Regions from separate parts of the Paraherbaspirillum soli genome, predicted to be linked through region 1. Evidence: predicted binding sites of a transcription regulator. Region 1 holds the regulator's gene; the other holds the start of a gene.
What was found. Region 1 encodes sigma-54, which starts transcription at its own class of promoters, with help from an activator protein. Its sites were predicted from a motif close to TGGCANGNAANCTGCTTT; they were not measured.

Region 1 (4,402 bases):
GCTTGAGCAGATGCATCAAATCGATTTCTATGCGGTTCACAGCCGCGAAGTCGAGGCCGTTTTTCCTGGCTTGAGCGGGCGACGCGCGATCAACGAAACCGTTCGCCGAATGATTAATGCGCTGATCACCGATCTGATCCGGACCTCGCAGCAGAGGATTCTGGAAGCGCGGCCGCAGACCCTGGACGACGTGCGCAACGCGCAGCCGTTAATTGCATTTTCCGATGCGATGGCACAGCAAGCGGCGGTGCTCAAAGGCTTCCTGCGTGAAAATCTTTATCGTCACTATCTGGTGAACCGCATGACCAGCAAAGCGCGCCGTATCGTGGTCGATCTGTACGAGTGCTTCATGCGTGAGCCAACCTTGTTGCCGCCGGATTATCAGCTGTCGTCGAATGACGCCGGGATTGCCGAGAGCACGCAATTGCAGGCGCGCCAGGTAGCAGATTACATCGCCGGCATGACCGATCGTTACGCGATACGCGAGCATAGGCGCCTGTTCCTGGTAGATGAAGGGCATCTCTAAGATATCGTTATTGTTCATTTAAACTCACCAAGGACCAAGTATGAAAATTCTCCGGCTATCCACACTGGCGTTGATGCTGGCCGTATCGGCATCTGCAGTATTCGCTTTTTCGCTCAGCGATCTGAGCAATCAGGATGCGAGTAGCGGTCTGAAAGCGGCGCTACAAAAAGGGGCTGATAGCGCGGTATCCAAATTGGGTGTCGAAAACGGCTTCCTGAATAACGACAAAGTGAAAATCGGTTTGCCGAGAATACTCGAACAAGCGATGCCCATATTACGAATGACAGGTAAAGGGCAGCAATTGGATGAGCTGGTGGTGTCGATGAATCATGCTGCCGAGTCTGCCGTGCCATTAGCCAAACCGCTGCTGCTGAACGCAGTGAAGTCAATGTCGATAAGCGACGCGAAAAATATTCTGACCGGCGGCGATACTTCCGTGACCAATTTTTTCAAGCAAAAGACGTCAAGCCAGTTGGGTGAAAAGTTTTTGCCAATGGTGAAGAAGATTACCGATCGTAACGGTCTGTCGGCGCAATATAACGCTACCATGGAGCAAGTCAGCAAAACCGGCCTGGTTCCAGTGCAGCAAGCGACTGTCGAAGGCTATGTCACGCAACGTGCGCTGGACGGCTTGTACACCATGATTGGTGAAGAAGAGAAAGCAATTCGCAACGATCCGATCGGTGCGGGAAGTGCGATTATCAGCAAAGTGTTTGGCGTACTTAAATAAATTGCTGAATGATAGTTTGAGACGCTGATCAGCGAGCATCAAGGCCGAGGTGGCCCGGGTTCCAAAATAACAAAGGGCGCATTGACTGCGCCCTTGTTCATTTATAGGCTAGAACCGGTTCCAGTTCATATGCCTATAGGTTCATTTGACGGCCGGATCAGGTCACGGCGGCGGGAATCTCTTCCGGGAAATGCTTGATTGCATCGTGTTGGTGATCCTGGATCTTGTCCTTGTATTTCTTCACCTGGCGATCGAGCTTGTCGATCAGCCCATCGATGGCAGCATAAAGATCTTGGGCAATATGTTCTGCATGCAGGTCTTTTCCTTTTACGCGCAGATTGATTTCCGCTTTTTGGCGCTTTTCTTTTTCAGTGATTTTGTCGACGGTCAGAATGACGCTGATATCGATGACATGGTCGAAGTGGCGTTTGATGCGCTCCATTTTGCTTTGTACATATTCGCGAATGGCAGGGGTTAATTCGAGGTGATGCCCACTGATTGTGAAGTTCATACAGCGCTCCTATCAAGGATGTTGCTGGAGGTCCGGATCCGATATGAGCTTAATCTTTAGCTGACCAATCTTTTGGGGGAGATCAATCTTATAAGATGCGCTCTGTCCGAACGCAGCAACGGGGTCCAACAGTCAAACAAAAAGAGAACTACAAGGCCTTGCGTAAATTTACTGGCGGGATTTTTAACGCTTCGCGATATTTTGCGACGGTCCGGCGAGCTACCACCATCCCTTGTTCCGCGAGCATTTCGGCAATCTTGCTATCAGAGAAAGGATTTTTTGAATCTTCAGCTCCTATCAATTGCTTAATGAGCGCCCGTATCGCTGTTGAGGAGGCCTCTCCACCTGCCTCAGTAGCGACGTGGCTACCGAAGAAATACTTGAGTTCGAACATCCCGTGGGGTGTCAGCATGTATTTCTGAGTGGTTACACGAGAAATAGTACTCTCGTGTAAACCTAGTGTATCAGCTATTTCACGCAACACAAGCGGCCTCATGGCGACCGCGCCATGTGAAAAGAAATTCCGCTGGCGTTCTACGATGGCCTGCGCGACCCGCAAGATCGTGTCGAAACGCTGCCGCATATTCTTGATCAGCCACTTGGCTTCCTGCAGCTGCGAAGTCAGCGATCCTTCGCCTTTGCTTTGTTTCAGGATATTGGCGTACAGCGCGTTGACGCGCAGTCTTGGCATCACGTCATTATTCAACATCACTTGCCAGCCGCCTTTTGTGCGCCTGACAATCACATCCGGCACCACATAATCAGAAGCGTTGGCTGCAAACGGAGCACCTGGATGCGGATTGCATTGTTTGATGACCGCCTGCGCCTCGCGCAAATCCTCGTCGTCGCAGTCGAGCGCTTTCTTGATTTTATTGAAGTCGCGCTGGGCGAAAAGCGTCAGATGTTCTTGCACAATGATCAGCGCCAGGCGCCGGGTTACAAGCGGCACTTTGGCAAAACGTCTGATTTGCAGCGTCAGGCATTCTGCGGCGCTGCGGGCGCCTACCCCGGCCGGATCGAAGCTTTGGACCATCTTCAATGCCATCGATAGCTCTTCGATTTCAATCCCTAGCTCGGACGGCAAGCGCGCATGGATTTCTTCCAGCGGTTCTTCCAGATAGCCGTTATCGTCAAGCGCATCGATGATCAGTTCGACCAGCGCGCGGTCTCGCAGGTCATGCAGCGTTTCCCGCATTTGCTGCTGCAAGTGTTCTCGCAGTGTTGTTTCCTGCGCCTCCAGTTGAGGCCGCGAGTCTTCGTCGTCCGGTGTTTTTGAGCTGTGCGCGACGTCGTCAAAACTCCACTCGGTGTCGCCATTTTCCGCCGCCGCCGGCGCATCGACGGGAGCCTCGCTTTCGCTCGGCGAGCTGCTTACTTCGCTGTCGCCGGTCGGCGCATCCATGGTCGATTGGGTGCCGCTAATGGCGCCATCCGCCAGCAGCCGCACCGAGTTGTCGAGCGGGTCGTCGAGGCGCTCCAGCAACGGATTGTCCGACAGGATTTGTTCCAGCTCCTGATGCAGTTCGAGCGTCGACAGTTGCAGCAGTCTGATCGACTGTTGCAACTGAGGCGTCAGCGCCAGATGCTGGGAGGTGCGGAGTTGGAGAGATTGTTTCATCTGTGCCGTTACATGCGGAAGTGTTCACCCAAATAAACGCGGCGTACCGACTCGTCGGCGATGATGTCATCCGGACTGCCGCTAGCCAGCACGCTGCCCTGGTTGATGATGTAGGCGCGATCGCAAATGCCCAGTGTTTCGCGCACATTGTGATCGGTGATCAGGACGCCGATGCCGCGCTCTTTCAGGAAGCGCACGATGCGCTGGATTTCGATGACGGCGATCGGGTCGATGCCGGCAAAAGGTTCGTCCAGCAACACGAAGCGCGGATTGGTTGCCAGTGCCCGGGCAATTTCAACTCGCCGTCGTTCACCGCCCGAGAGCGACAGTGCCGGACTCTCGCGCAGTTTTTCAATCTGCAGTTCGTGCAGCAATTTTTGCAACTGGGCCTCGATCTCGTCCTTGCTCAGCGCTTTGCCATTCGGCCGCTGCAATTCAAGCACGGCGCGGATGTTGTCTTCCACCGTCAGCTTGCGAAATACCGATGCCTCTTGCGGCAAATAAGACAGCCCTAGCACGGCCCGGCGATGAATCGGCAGTCGCGAAATGTCGACGCCGTCCAGATCGATCTCGCCGCCGTCCGAAGGGACCAATCCGACGATCATGTAAAACGAAGTGGTTTTGCCGGCGCCGTTAGGACCCAGCAGGCCAACCACTTCACCGCACTTCACTTCGAGCGAGACGTCGTGCACCACCTGGCGCGCACCGTAACTTTTTTGCAGGCCTTTGACGATCAGGGTGCTGGCAGCTGTCATTGGGTCGCCTTGTCGCGTGGCTGGATGATGACCTTGATGCGTCCGGCGCCGGGCTGGCTGGTGCCGTTGACCGTATTGTTGACCGAATAGTATTCGGCCCGGCTGTCATAGGAAATGAATTCGCCGTTGACTTCATCGGTCGGCTTGACGCCTTCAAGACGCCGCATTTGGGCTTTTGAATACAGTTTGACGATTTCTGTCTTGCCATCGTATTCGATCCGTTCGGCGTGGCCGTCGATCCACAAATCGGGACCGCCGTCGC
Region 2 (4,402 bases), on a different contig from region 1:
CATCCGAGCGTTTCCTATGATTAAGATGGGGCATTTTTCAGAGGATACCAAGCATCGGCATGCAGGTTGCAACACGATGGTGCGTCCGGCACGACAAGCTCTGAATCTGCCAGGAAAAAATAAAGGCCGCAGATGCGGCCTTTATTTATAAAGCAAGGTTGATACCCAGTGCTGAATTTATTTCAGATTGGACAGTTCCCGCTTGAGGGCGTCGATGTTCTTGTTAGCCCGATCGATATCCCCCTTCATGCCTGCCACGCGCTCCTGATATTTGGCGTAGTTGCGCTCGTTGCCTTGGCGTTCCGGCGCACCTTCGTTGTAATCCTTTTGCAGGTCGGCGAGTTTCTTCTGCTCCGCCTCCAACTCATCCTTCAAAATCTGACGGCGATCATTGTCGCGTGTTTTTTGAGTGCCGTTATCGACCTTTGGAAAATCGGAAGGGGTGGCCGGTGCGGGCTTGCTGGCAGCCGCCGGTTTGCTTGATCCGCCACCCGATGAAGGATTGGATGAAGTCACGGTCAGGGGGGGCAAATTAACTTTCTTGCAGCCCTTGGTATCACCTGTGTTCTTGTATTCCTTGACACCATTCTGGTCGGTGCAAAGATAAACTTCGCTTTGCGCATAAACATAGCCGCTGGTGATGCTGGCGACAGCCAATAGCAGGATTCCGGGGAAAAGACGCTTCATAGACTTTCTTCGCAATTCGATAGAGTCGCTAGTTTATGTCAAGAAACTGTCAATGACAAACCATCCGCCGGAGTCGCCTTCTTGCGCACGGCAATAAGCCGGTCAGGTGTTGCGAAAATGCGAAAGGGCGGGAAAAGTAGACTTTTCCCGCCCTTTCGCTGTTGACCGGGATTGCATTGCGCAGTCCCGGTCAAGCCGACTTCCAATATTACTTATACCGAGTAATACATATCAAATTCAATCGGATGCGTGGTCATGCGGAAGCGTTGAACTTCCTGCATTTTCAGCTCGATGTAGGCATCGATCATGCTGTCGCTGAAGACGCCGCCGCGGGTCAGGAACTCGCGATCCTTGTCCAGCGCTTCCAGCGCCTGATCCAGCGAAGAACAAACGGTTGGGATCAGTTTGTCTTCTTCCGGCGGCAGGTGGTACAGGTCTTTCGACGCTGCTTCGCCTGGGTGGATCTTGTTTTGCACGCCATCCAGACCAGCCATCAGCAATGCCGAGAAGCACAGGTACGGGTTGGCCAGCGGGTCCGGGAAACGGGTTTCGATGCGACGGCCCTTTGGATTTGCCACGTGCGGGATGCGGATCGAAGCCGAACGGTTGCGTGCCGAATAAGCCAGCTTGACCGGTGCTTCATAGCCAGGAACCAGACGCTTGTAGGAGTTGGTGCCTGGGTTGGTGATCGCGTTCAGCGCGCGTGCGTGCTTGATGATGCCGCCGATGTAGAACAGCGCGAATTCGGACAGGCCGGCATAGCCGTCGCCGGCGAACAGGTTCTTGCCGTCTTTCCACACGGATTGGTGCACGTGCATGCCGGAACCGTTGTCGCCAACGATAGGCTTAGGCATGAAGGTTGCGGTTTTGCCGTAGGTGTGGGCGACGTTCCAGATCACGTACTTCATGTTCTGGGTCCAGTCGGCGCGCTCGGTCAGGGTCGAGAACTTGGTGCCGATTTCATTTTGGCCGGCGCCGGCCACTTCGTGGTGGTGCACTTCGACCGGGATGCCGAGCGATTCCAGGATCAGGCACATTTCCGAACGCATGTCCTGGAAGCTGTCGACCGGAGGCACTGGGAAATAACCACCCTTGACGGTTGGACGGTGGCCGGTGTTGCCGCCTTCGAGCTTGCTGCCGGTGCTCCAGGATGCTTCTTCCGAACCGATCTTGACGAAGCAGCCCGACATGTCGGAACCCCAACGCACGTCGTCGAAAATGAAGAATTCAGGCTCAGGACCGAAGTAGGCGGTGTCGCCCAGGCCGGACGATTTCAGGTAGGCTTCGGCGCGCTTGGCGATCGAACGCGGATCGCGGTCGTAGCCCTTGCCGTCGGATGGCTCGATCACGTCACATTGCATGAACAATGTGGTCTCTTCCATGAACGGGTCGATGTTGGCGGTGTTTGGATCCGGCATCAACAGCATGTCGGAAGCTTCAATACCCTTCCAGCCAGCAATAGAAGAACCGTCAAATGCGTGACCCGACTCAAATTTATCGATATCAAAATGAGAGACAGGAACAGTTACGTGCTGCTCTTTGCCTTTGGTGTCAGCGAAGCGAAAGTCAACGAATTTGACTTCGTTGTCTTTTGCCATCTTCAAGACTTCTGCGGCTGTCATTGCCATGTGAATCTCCTAAAATGAGGAAGTACTGCGTGAGAAAGTACTGCGAATTTCGAATGATGCGTTGAATGGTGCGGACCTGACAGCCGTATCCTGCTGCCTGGTACAGCCCAAACTCAGTGCAGGATGATAGCAGAATCCATGCCACCGCCCTTTTTTGGGTATTGCTTATGCACTATCGTCTTTAGCTTGCTTCCTAGCCTGGCGAGTAACTTGATTCGGTCGTTTTCGCGCATCATCGGCACTTTCTGCGCTTTGGCAAAATCACCAAAGCGGTGCCACCAAAAATAAAGGCACCGTTCCAGTGCATCAAATCACAAAACCCAACTGAATGCACTGTATTGGTGCAGACAGTTTACGCCCTTTTGTAACGCTACAATAATCAGTTTATTGTTCCAGGAGAAATAAAATGAGCACGGCTACCGACCTTCTGACCATTGCCCGAGAACGCGGCAAAAGCGAGCAATTGCCTTACGCAGGAGCGCTCACGCCGAGCGAGACATTTGCCTTGATACAGGCAGATCATGCCGCCATCCTGGTGGATGTCCGTACCGCTGCCGAGCGCGACTGGGTGGGCCGGGTCGCGATCCCCGAGGCCCAGCATGCCGCGGTCCAATGGTCGCTCTACCCTGGCGGCGTTGCCAATCCCGATTTTCTGAGCCAGTTGGCCCAGATCGCGGAAAAAGGCACGCCCTTGCTGTTTATGTGCCGCTCAGGCGTGCGCTCGCGGCACGCCGCGACCTTGGCAACCGGACACGGCTACAGCAATTGCTACGATATCCTGGAAGGATTTGAAGGGGAAAAAGATGCTGATGGGCATCGCAAGAATGTCAACGGCTGGTGCAAGGCGGGCTTGCCGTGGATCGGCGCTTGAGAGCCCGCACTACCTAGTCCGCTGCCGGATCATTTTTCTAACGAGGCGATGGCAACCCGGGCAGCGGCCAGATCCCAGGCTGCCTGACCGACTGTTTTGAAGACCGGCAAGGCTGGCTGCTGCTCGATGCCAAGCGCCAGCACTTCCGGCAATTCGCGTACTTTGCTCCAGTCGATATTGGCTTGCAGCAAATCGCCTGCTTCGTGTTTGGCTCCCGCCAGGCAGTCCACCACCACCGTCCGGCTATGCAATAGTTGCGCCGGAAATTCGACCATATCCGGTTTGAACGCCCCCACCCCGATCGCCAGCGTGGTCGGTGCAATATGCGCCGGGATCACGGCCGTCTTCGATGTGGTCAACGCAATCACCACATCGGTACGCGGCAAATCGGTTTCCAGCGCAGCGGCGCTCAGCGCTTTCACCACGATATGCGGATGGCGCTGTTGCAGCGCATCGCAGAACAGCTGCGTTTTTTGCAGGTCGCGCGCGGCAACCCAGAACTCGGTCACCCCGAAATAATCCACCAGGCCGTCGGCATGCGCGATCGCCTGCACCCCGGTGCCGATCAATAAGGCGGAAGTCGGCTTGACCGGCAATAAGGCCTGGATACCGAGCAAACTCACCGCCGCGGTACGACGGGCGGTGACGGTCGGGCCGTCCAGCAGCGCCAGACGGCGGCCGGTGGAAGCGTCAAACACCACCACCTCGCCCTGAATCGCGGGCAACTGGTGTTGCGCATTATTGGCGTGCACGGTAACCAGCTTGGTGATGCCGAGATCGGCGCTGATTGCCGGCATGCAGAGCAGCGCGCTGGCTTGGTCGATCTCAATCACCATCCTCTCGGGAGCATTGATCTTGCCTTCACGCAGCTGTTGCGCGGCCAGTATCAGCGCCGGCACCAGCGCGGAATATGGGAGTGCGGCGGCGGTTGCTTCGGCATCGAGAATCTGCATGTGTATTTAACCCAATCTCAATTTAATTAGCGTAAAAAGAACCCCTGCGGAAACGGGTCGCTGTCTTCCAGCACCCACTGATTGAAACCCATGATGTGAGCGTTACCGGTCACTTCAGTGATCGCCGCATCGAATGGACCAAGCTTGACGGTGTCCGTCACCCGTACCCGAAAACAGCTGCCGACTATACTCTCGTTGACCAACATTTGCCCCAGCTTCAGCTTCTGCCTGAAGAACAATTGCGCGGCACGGCCGGAGGTCCC

Region 2: a site for sigma-54 is predicted at 2,442-2,459, ahead of glnA (type I glutamate--ammonia ligase). Genes of this name have one in related genera too.

Annotation. Positions count from the first base shown of each region.
Region 1 is NZ_JBHSMT010000008.1:158,542-162,943, reverse strand. Features, by position in the region: gene ACFPM8_RS03330 (deoxyguanosinetriphosphate triphosphohydrolase) at 1-526, shown strand, start outside; gene ACFPM8_RS03325 (DUF4197 domain-containing protein) at 600-1,256, shown strand; gene hpf (ribosome hibernation-promoting factor, HPF/YfiA family) at 1,414-1,767, opposite strand; gene ACFPM8_RS03315 (RNA polymerase factor sigma-54) at 1,916-3,385, opposite strand; gene lptB (LPS export ABC transporter ATP-binding protein) at 3,394-4,140, opposite strand; gene lptA (lipopolysaccharide transport periplasmic protein LptA) at 4,137-4,402, opposite strand, start outside.
Region 2 is NZ_JBHSMT010000005.1:77,143-81,544, forward strand. Features, by position in the region: gene glnL (nitrogen regulation protein NR(II)) at 1-3, opposite strand, end outside; gene ACFPM8_RS01275 (DUF4124 domain-containing protein) at 178-657, opposite strand; gene glnA (type I glutamate--ammonia ligase) at 900-2,315, opposite strand; gene ACFPM8_RS01285 (rhodanese-like domain-containing protein) at 2,722-3,186, shown strand; gene ACFPM8_RS01290 (delta(1)-pyrroline-2-carboxylate reductase family protein) at 3,216-4,139, opposite strand; gene lhpH (trans-3-hydroxy-L-proline dehydratase) at 4,166-4,402, opposite strand, start outside.